One region of the Kitasatospora sp. NPDC059648 genome, then DNA from elsewhere that is predicted to be linked to it. Evidence: riboswitches for the same ligand, from Rfam matches in the RefSeq annotation. Region 1 holds a riboswitch; each other region holds the start of a gene.
The links. A riboswitch is a leader RNA that binds a small molecule or an ion and turns the genes downstream of it on or off. The one in region 1 is predicted to bind cyclic di-AMP.

Region 1 (2,173 bases):
ATATTTGACCCCTATTCGGACATTCGACCGAGCCGCCGGAAAAGCCGCAGGCCCGGCCCTCCGTGGCGGAGGACCGGGCCTGCGAGGACCTGGCGGGGATCAGACCCGCACGATGGAAGCCAGCGGCATGTTGGAGACGGCCTCGTAGCGCACCGAGGCACCCGGCTTGGGCGCGTGCAGCACCTGGCCGTTGCCCGCGTAGATGCCGACGTGGTGGGCGTCGCTGTAGAAGATCAGCAGGTCGCCGGGCTGGGCCTGGGAGAGGTCCGTGCCGATCCGGGTGCCGGCGCCGGCCTGCTCCTGCGAGGTGCGCGGCAGCGACACGTTGGCCTGGTTGAACGCCCAGACCATCAGGCCGGAGCAGTCGAAGGAGCTGGGGCCGGTGGCGCCCCAGACGTACGGGCTGCCGACCTTGGTGGCGGCGGCGGCCAGCGCGGCGGCACCGTGCGAGCTGCCCGGGGCGATCTTGACCGGCGCGTTCGAGGAGCCCGACCCGAGGTCGGAGCGGCCGCTGTCGCGCGAAGCGCGGTCACCGGAGCCCGACTGGGAGGCCTGCGCGGCGGCGTCCGCCTTGGCCTTGGCGTCGGCGGCGGCCTTGTCCTCGGCCGCCTTGATCGCCTGGCGCTCCTGCTCGGTCAGCGTGTTGAGCAGGTCCTGGGCCGCCTTCAGCTTGTTCTGGACGTCCTCCTTGGACGCCTTCAGCTGCGCGGTCGTGGACTCCAGCTCGGCGAGCTTGCCCTGCGCCTCGGTGCGGTCCTGGTCCAGCTTGCGCTGCTGCTCCTGGAGCTGCTTCAGCTGGTTCTTCTGGGTGTCACCGGCCTGGTTCAGCGCCCCGGCCTGGTTGAGGAAGTTGTCCGGGCTGGAGGAGAACATCAGCTGGACGGTCGGGGATATGCCCCCGTTGCGGTACTGCTCGCCGGCGATCTCGGCGAGGCCGCCCTGCAGGTCGGTCACCTGCGCCTGCTGACGGGCCACCTGGTCCTGCAGGCCGGAGACCTGCTTCTCCAGCTCCTGCTGCTTCTCCTGCGCCGCGTTGTACTTCTCGGTCGCCTGCTCGGCCTGCTCGTTGAGCTGGTCGACCTGCTCCTTGACCTGTTCCTTGGTCGGCTGCGGGTCGGCGTGCGCGCCGGTCTGCGCGGAGAGGGCGACGGCCGCGGCGGCGAAACCGGTCAGGATCGAGACACGAGCGCGGCTGGCGGGCTTGGGACGACGATGGGACGCCACGAAGGCGGACTCCTTCTTCCTACATCCGCCTACCGGGTGAGCTGACGGGTTCGGGCCGGAAGCATGCCCTACGACGCCTCACGGCCTCACCAGCGGCCGACCTGGCGCCGATTCACCCCGGAGGAACATGGTTCCCCGGCTCCGCTCCGCAGCGCCCCCGACCACTGGGCTCCCCTGTCGGGCAGTCGCTTCGACCTGCCCCGCTGTTTCGCGAACTCGACGGAAACCACCGCCGCCACCCAGGCTGGGTGATCGACAGTGCGGTGGTTCGGGGCACGACCCTAGTAACTGAACCGTGATCCGTTCAAATCCTTGTCAGAAAAAAGACGGAAGGTTACCCATGTTCATTTGTGAAAATGACTGATCGTGATCACTGCTGCACGCAAAGCTGATCGACGCTCACCGCTCGGTCGGGCAATGGGCAAGCCTGAAGCGCCACCCCCCGGATCGGGAGGTGGCGCGGATCACAGGGGCGGAGTCGAACCCCCCGGGCGTGTCGGGCCGTCAGACCCTGCGGATCGTGTTGATCGGCATCGCGTCGGCCTTCATCACCTTCACGACGTCACCGGTGTGCGGCGCGTGGACCACCATGCCGTTGCCGATGTACATCCCGACGTGGTGCCGGTCGCTGCCGTAGATCACCAGGTCGCCCGGCTGGGCCTGGTCCAGCGAGGGCACCCGGGTGCCGACGTTGCCCTGCTCCTGCGAGGTGCGCGGCAGCGAGACGCCGGCCTGGGCGTACGACCAGACCATCAGGCCCGAGCAGTCGAAGGTGTTCGGCCCGGTGGAGCCCCACACGTACGGCGAGCCCTGCTTGCTCATCGCCTTGGCGACGGCCACGGCCGCGTAACCGCTGGCCGGCGGCAGGCTGCTGAGGTCGACCCGGGCCGCGCCGCGCGAGGCGCGGTCGTCCTGCTGCTGCTGGGCCTTCAGCGCGGCCCGGTCCGCG
Region 2 (2,173 bases), on a different contig from region 1:
CGCGCCGGGTGGCCGAGTTCGCGCCGCGGGTGCAGCAGCTGACCGACCGGCTGATCGACGGCTTCGCGCAGCGCGGCTCGGCGGACCTGATCCACGAGTTCGCCTTCCCTCTCCCCATCTACGCGATCTGCGACATGCTCGGAGTTCCGGCCGAGGACCAGGACGACTTCCGCGACTGGGCCGGAATGATGATCCGCCATGGAGGCGGCCAACGCGGCGGCGTCGGGCGGGCGGTGAAGCGGATGCGGGCGTACCTGCTGGAGCTGATCCACCGCAAGCGGGCCGACCTCGGCGACGACCTGATCTCCGGTCTGATCCGGGCGAGCGACCACGGTGAGCACCTGACCGAGAACGAGGCCGCGGCGATGGCCTTCATCCTGCTCTTCGCCGGGTTCGAGACGACGGTCAACCTGATCGGCAACGGGACGTACGCGCTGCTGCGCAACCCGGACCAGCGGGCGCTGCTGCAGGAGTCGGTGGCGCGCGGCGAGACGGCACTGCTGGAGACCGGGATCGAGGAACTCCTGCGCTACGACGGACCGGTGGAGCTGGCGACCTGGCGGTTCGCGACCGCGCCGCTGACCATCGGCGGGGTGGAGATCCCGGTCGGCGACCCGGTGCTGGTGGTGCTGGCGGCGGCGGACCGCGACCCGGCCCGGTTCGCCGACGAGAACACCCTCGACCTGGCCCGGAGCGACAACCCCCACCTGGGGTTCGGGCACGGCATCCACTACTGCATCGGGGCCCCGCTGGCCCGGCTGGAGGGGCGGTCCGCGCTGGCCACCCTGCTTTCCCGGCTGCCCGATCTGCGGTTGGCCGAAAGCCCGGAGAACCTGCGCTGGCGCGGTGGCCTGATCATGCGCGGATTGCGCGAACTTCCGGTCGAATTCAGTCCCGAGCCACGCTCGCCGCACGCCCTCCCTGAGCGTCCGACACACTGATGTGACGTCGTATTCCGCGCGGTGACAGCAGTATGAACGGCCATCAAACCGGACAAAGCCCAGCTGTTGGTAGGCGATCGAACACGGGCCGTGATTTTTGTGTGATGTCGGCGATATGAGCTTGTGATCGGTCTGAAGATCTGTCTAGTCTCCCTGGAGTTCGCAGCTGCGGACCTCGTGCGCGGAACGCCGAATCCTGCCCGCCGCGCCACGGGAAACCGACCAGACCCTGGGCAGGGGCGGGGGAACCAGGTTTGTTGCCGTTCCTCCAACGGCTTGGGGTGAAGCCGCCCGAGCGGAATCGTTTCCGCCGCCGGCGGCCGGGCCACCTCCCGGTCCGAACCCGACAGCTCACCTCGCAGGCGTGCGGAGAGGGACCTCTTCATGCTGCTCGTTGGATCTGGCCGTCATCGTCGTCGCACCCAGGCCGAGAAGGCGATCGCCGTCGCCGGTGTGGCCGGCGTCGGACTCGCGCTGCCGCTCCTCACCGCCACCGGCGCCTCCGCCGCCCCGGCCTCCGCCTGGGACTCCGTCGCCCAGTGCGAGAGCGGCGGCAACTGGAGCATCAACACCGGCAACGGCTTCCACGGCGGCCTGCAGTTCACCCCCAGCACGTGGAAGGCGTACGGCGGCACCGCCTACGCGCCGCAGGCCGACCAGGCCAGCCGGGCGCAGCAGATCTCGGTCGCCGAGAAGGTGCTCGCCTCGCAGGGCCCGGGCGCCTGGCCTGTCTGCTCCAAGAAGGCCGGCCTGAGCAAGGGCGGCGCCCCGGCGGCCGTGGACACCTCCTCGGACACCAAGGCGCAGTCCGCCCCCAAGCAGCAGGCGCCGAAGCAGGCCACCAAGGCCGCCCCGAAGCAGCAGGCCCCCAAGGCCGCCCCGAAGCCGGTCCAGCAGTACGCGCCGAAGCACGCCGCGCCGAAGAAGGCCGAGCAGCCGGAGACGCAGCCGGCCCAGCAGTACACCCCGAAGCACGCCGCCCCGCGCGCCGCCCAGCCGGCCCCTGCCCCGCAGACCGGCCACGACTACACCGTCCGCTCCGGTGACACCCTGTCGGGCATCGCCGCCGCCCAGGGCGTGTCCGGCGGCTGGCAGGCGCTGTACGACGGCAACCGCGGCACCGTCGGCGGAGACCCGAACCTGATCGTGCCCGGCCAGGTCCTCCACCTCGGCTGAGACCCTTCGAGAGGGGCCGACCGACCGGTCGGCCCCTCTCGACCGCCTGCGCCCTC
Region 3 (2,173 bases), on a different contig from region 1:
GGCGGACTCGTCGCGGCTCTCCGGGACGTACCGGGAGGTGACGGCGATCACCGCGGCGGCCAGCGGCAGGTTCAGCAGGAAGATCCAGCGCCAGCCGGGCCCGTCCACCAGCCAGCCGCCGAGGAAGGGGCCGACGGCGGCCGACACCCCGCCCAGGCCGGACCACAGGCCCACCGCGGCCGAGCGGTCGTCAGGGTGGAAGACCGCCTGGAGCATCGCGAGCGAGCCCGGGGTGAGCAGTGCGCCGCCGATGCCCTGGACGGCTCGGGCGGCGACCAGCACGTGGATGGTCGGGGAGGCGGCGCAGGCCGCGGAGGCGGCGGCGAACCAGACCACGCCGATCAGGAAGACCTTGCGCCGGCCGTAGCGGTCGCCGAGCGCGCCGCCGAGCAGGATCAGGCCCGCCAGGGTGAGCAGATAGGCGTTCAGGGTCCATTGCAGGGAGGCGAGGGAGGCGCCGAGGTCGGTGCCGATCCGGGGCAGGGCGACGTTCACCACGGTGCCGTCGAGCATCGCCATGCTGGAGCCGAGCACCGTCGCGAGCAGCACCCAGCGTCCCCGTGCGGTGCCCAGGCGCAGGGAGCCGGCTTCGGAGGTGGTCACGGCCCGATCCTGCGCCCCGTGGGGCGCACGTGACAAGGGTCACCGGGAGGCGTGTCGGTCGGGGACGGTGCGTGAACGGATGGTCGCGCGGGGGTGTGGTGATCGGCGCAGGGTCGCGGATCAGTGGCGCGGGGTGAATGGATTGTGCACGTACGGTGTGGCGGATCATTCGGAGGGTCACCGCGTTGCGGGCGTCGATTGCCGGTTCGAGAGATCGACATTGCGTCCCCCGAACGGATGAGTTTTAGTTCAGCGACCGCCCGGCCAGTCCGGACGGATCCGCCGGGTGGAACGCCGAGTCCTGCCGCTGCCCGGTGGTTCGAACTGAGCTCTGTACGGCAGGAGCGGGGGACCCACAGGTAAGTCGCCGGACCGGAGTTCGTGCTTTTCAGGGCGCGGACGTCCAGGACCGGCTCGGGGTGAAGCCGCGCATGCGGCCGGGCAACTCCAGCCCGAACCCGACAGCTCACCTCGCAGGCGTCGGAGAGGAAATCCCATGCCTGCACAGGCTCGTCGTTTCGCCCTGCCCCGTTTCGCCCTGCCCCGTGCCGCCCGCATCGGCATCGCCACCACCGTCGCCGGTGCCTCCTTCGTCCTGCCGCTGGTGACCACGATGAGCGGTCAGGCCGCCGCTGCCCAGGTCGTCGCGGCCGCACCGGCCGCCAAGGTCGTCAGCTCCGGCTTCGTCGCCCCGCTGGCCAAGCCGGTGCTGGGCGAGGCCTACGGCGTGGCCGGCTCGATGTGGGCCTCCGGCCACCACACCGGCCAGGACTTCGTCTGCTCCACCGGCACCCCGGTGCGCGCGATCGCCAACGGCGTCGTGGTGCAGGCCGGCAACGGCGGCGCCTACGGCAACCAGGTCGAGATCAAGCTCGCGGACGGCAAGTACGCGCAGTACGCGCACCTGTCCGTGATCGGCGTGAAGATCGGCCAGCGCGTCACCGTCGGCCAGCAGCTGGGCCTCTCCGGCGCCACCGGCAACGTGACCGGCCCGCACCTGCACTTCGAGGTCCGCACCGGTCCGAACTACGGCTCGGACATCAACCCGGTCGCCTACCTGCGGGCGCACGGCGTCGCGCTCTGACCCCACCGGGTTTCAGGAACCACCGCTGTCGCGGGGGCGAAACGGTCCTCCGGGATGGTCATGTCGGGTGACCGCTCGACCGGATGACCGCCGCGATAGTGGACATGGGCGCGGGACACGCCCACGGCCGGCCCGGCTTCACGGGACATCTTCCCCGAAGCCGGGCCGGCCCTTGCCGTTTTCGGCCCCGCGGCGTTCGGTGCTTCGAGCGTGGCGTCACCCCGGCTGTCTCCTGCGATGGGACAAGCTCGGGGCCGGTATGCGCCGGCCGGGGCGGCGGCGGTCGGGCCCCGGGGCGGTGACGGTCTTCCAAGGGCCGGCCGCCACCTGCTCGTTCGCCGTCGGCGACCGCGGCCGGAGCTGTGCGCCTAGCTCCGGTGGGCCGGCAGGCCGTGCTGGGCCGCGGTGAGGAGCTCGTGCATCCGGTGGCCGAAGTCCTCGGTGTCGCGGGCGGGTTCGGGAAAAACCAGGCGGACGTCGCGGTGG
Region 4 (2,173 bases), on a different contig from region 1:
GGATCGACTACGTCTACGCCCACGGCTGGGACTTCGACCTGGCCACCTGGCCGGCCTGCGGCGGTACCGCCAACGCGCCGTCCCCCCACCTGTACATGACCTGCTACGGCACGTACACCGCGCAGCCCTGCCTGGGAGTGCTGCCGACCGGCGGCAGCGACTGCTACCCGGGCCAGCGCCAGCTGCTCGCCCGCTGGGACGCCGCCTACGGGGTGGACACCACCGCCCAGGACTGGTGGACCACCTACTACGGCGGCCAGGGCTTCTACACCTCCGGCCAGGGCATCCAGGCGGCCATCGACGCAGGCTCGCTGGTCGCCCCGCTCCAGCGGGCCGGAATCCCCGCCTCGATACCCACCTACCTCCTCGCGGGCGGCTCGGCCGACATCCCGGGCGTGCTCGACGAGAACCGCGGTCCCAGCGACGGCATCGTGTTCACCGCGAGCGCCCTGGACACCACCGGCATCGCGACCGTCGGCGGCACCCGGCTGCTCGGCGGGCTCAACCACCTGGAACTGGCCTGGTCGCCGGAGGCCGAGAGCCAGGTGGCCGCCTGGCTCGGCTGAACCCCCGGGGCTGGACATCCGAACCCCCGGCCGAGGTGCCGGGACTGATCAACTCGGCGGCCACGCAGCGTCGTTGATCGACACCACTGTGAGCTGCGCGACAACCGGCCCGGTGGAGTTGTCCGTTCACGCACAGCCTGCCTAGCCTGCAACGGGTCGTCCGCCCTCGCGGACCCCGCCGCCGGGGCGCCGAGTCCTGTCCACCCGCCGGCGGGCAGCCGAGCACGACAGCGGACGGGAGCGGGGGAACCAAGGTCAGTGCCCGGCCCGTACGCACCAGCGTGCGGGCTGCGGCTAGGGGTGAAGCCGCTCCACAGGCGGCCGGGCAACTGCAGCCCGAATCCGACAGCTCACCCCGCAGGCGTCGCAGAGGACTCCCGTGCCCCAGCCTGCCGGGCGCCGTCGCGCGCCCCGCCACGCCCGCCCGTCCCACCGCGGACGCAACGCCGCACTCGCCGCGACCGGCGCGTTCGCGATCAGCGGCGCCGGCCTGCTCGGGCTGCCGGCAGTCGCCGGTGCCCAGGCAGCCGCCGGCCCGACCGTCACCCAGGACCGGATCGCCCCCGCCGCCATGGTCGCGGGCAAGGCCACCACCGCCTCGCTGAGCCTGCACTCCTCGTCCTGCTTCGTCGCCAGGACCGTCGGCGTGGGCGTCCGCGACGCGCGCGGCACCAACCTGGACTTCCCGGGCAACGCCGCCGACGTCCGGCTCTGCCCGAGCGGATTCACCTTCACCAGCGGCGTACGCACCCTGCCCGCCGGGACGTACACCCAGTTCGGCTTCTGGCAGGACCTCGGCGGCGGCTGGCACAACCTGCCCTCGCAGCAGCTGGTGGTCTCCCGCGCCGGCACGTCGACGCCCGCCCCGTCCCCGACGGCCACGCCGACCGCCACTCCCACTGCCGAGCCGTCCCCGACGGCCACGCCGACCGCCACTCCCACTGCCGAGCCGTCCCCGACGGCCACGCCGACCGCCACGGCCTCGACCACCGTGCCGACCGCGAGCCCGAGCGCCACGGCGTCGACCACCGTGCCGACCGCGAGCCCGAGCGCCACGGCGTCGACCACCGTGCCGACCGTGAGCCCGAGCGCCACCACCGGCCAGAGCGCCCCCGCGAACCCGAGCACCCCGGCACCGGCCTCCCCGATCGCCGGTAAGGCGCTGACCTGGTCCGACGAGTTCAGCGGCCCGATCGACTGGGGCAAGCGCTGGGTCGGGGACAAGAGCACCGCGTACAAGTACGGCAACCACAACCCGGACGACAACAAGCTCGACTGGCTGAACAAGAACAACGTCAGCGTCGCGAACGGCGTCGCCACCTTCACCGCCACCCCTGGCGGCCCCACCCTGGAGAACGGCCAGCAGTCCTGGAACACCGGCTTCCTGACCACCGGGGGCTCCACCGAGGGCTTCCAGGTCAAGGCCGGTGACTACGCCGAGACCCGGGTCGAGCTGCCTTCCGGCACCGGCGCCTGGCCGGCCCTGTGGACGTGGAAGAACGGCAACGGAGAGGTCGACTCCTTCGAGTACCACCCCGACAACCCGAACCTGCTGGAGCTGACCAACCACGTCAACCCCGGCAACCCTGACTACTACACCGACGCCA

Region 2: linked by a shared signal. The riboswitch ahead of ACFV1W_RS01555 (transglycosylase family protein) and the one ahead of ACFV1W_RS11810 (NlpC/P60 family protein) in region 1 are both predicted to bind cyclic di-AMP.
Region 3: linked by a shared signal. The riboswitch ahead of ACFV1W_RS06760 (M23 family metallopeptidase) and the one ahead of ACFV1W_RS11810 (NlpC/P60 family protein) in region 1 are both predicted to bind cyclic di-AMP.
Region 4: linked by a shared signal. The riboswitch ahead of ACFV1W_RS36415 (hypothetical protein) and the one ahead of ACFV1W_RS11810 (NlpC/P60 family protein) in region 1 are both predicted to bind cyclic di-AMP.

The regions. Positions count from the first base shown of each region.
Region 1 is NZ_JBHWDU010000014.1:69,298-71,470, reverse strand. It holds gene ACFV1W_RS11810 (NlpC/P60 family protein) at 100-1,224, opposite strand; cyclic di-AMP (ydaO/yuaA leader) riboswitch at 1,235-1,388, opposite strand; gene ACFV1W_RS11805 (NlpC/P60 family protein) at 1,729-2,173, opposite strand, start outside.
Region 2 is NZ_JBHWDU010000001.1:334,241-336,413, forward strand. It holds gene ACFV1W_RS01550 (cytochrome P450) at 1-941, shown strand, start outside; cyclic di-AMP (ydaO/yuaA leader) riboswitch at 1,152-1,320, shown strand; gene ACFV1W_RS01555 (transglycosylase family protein) at 1,326-2,117, shown strand.
Region 3 is NZ_JBHWDU010000007.1:37,938-40,110, forward strand. It holds gene ACFV1W_RS06755 (MFS transporter) at 1-519, opposite strand, end outside; cyclic di-AMP (ydaO/yuaA leader) riboswitch at 921-1,096, shown strand; gene ACFV1W_RS06760 (M23 family metallopeptidase) at 1,100-1,687, shown strand; gene ACFV1W_RS06765 (DUF2470 domain-containing protein) at 2,056-2,173, opposite strand, start outside.
Region 4 is NZ_JBHWDU010000110.1:6,076-8,248, reverse strand. It holds gene ACFV1W_RS36420 (esterase/lipase family protein) at 1-566, shown strand, start outside; cyclic di-AMP (ydaO/yuaA leader) riboswitch at 821-943, shown strand; gene ACFV1W_RS36415 (hypothetical protein) at 946-2,173, shown strand, end outside.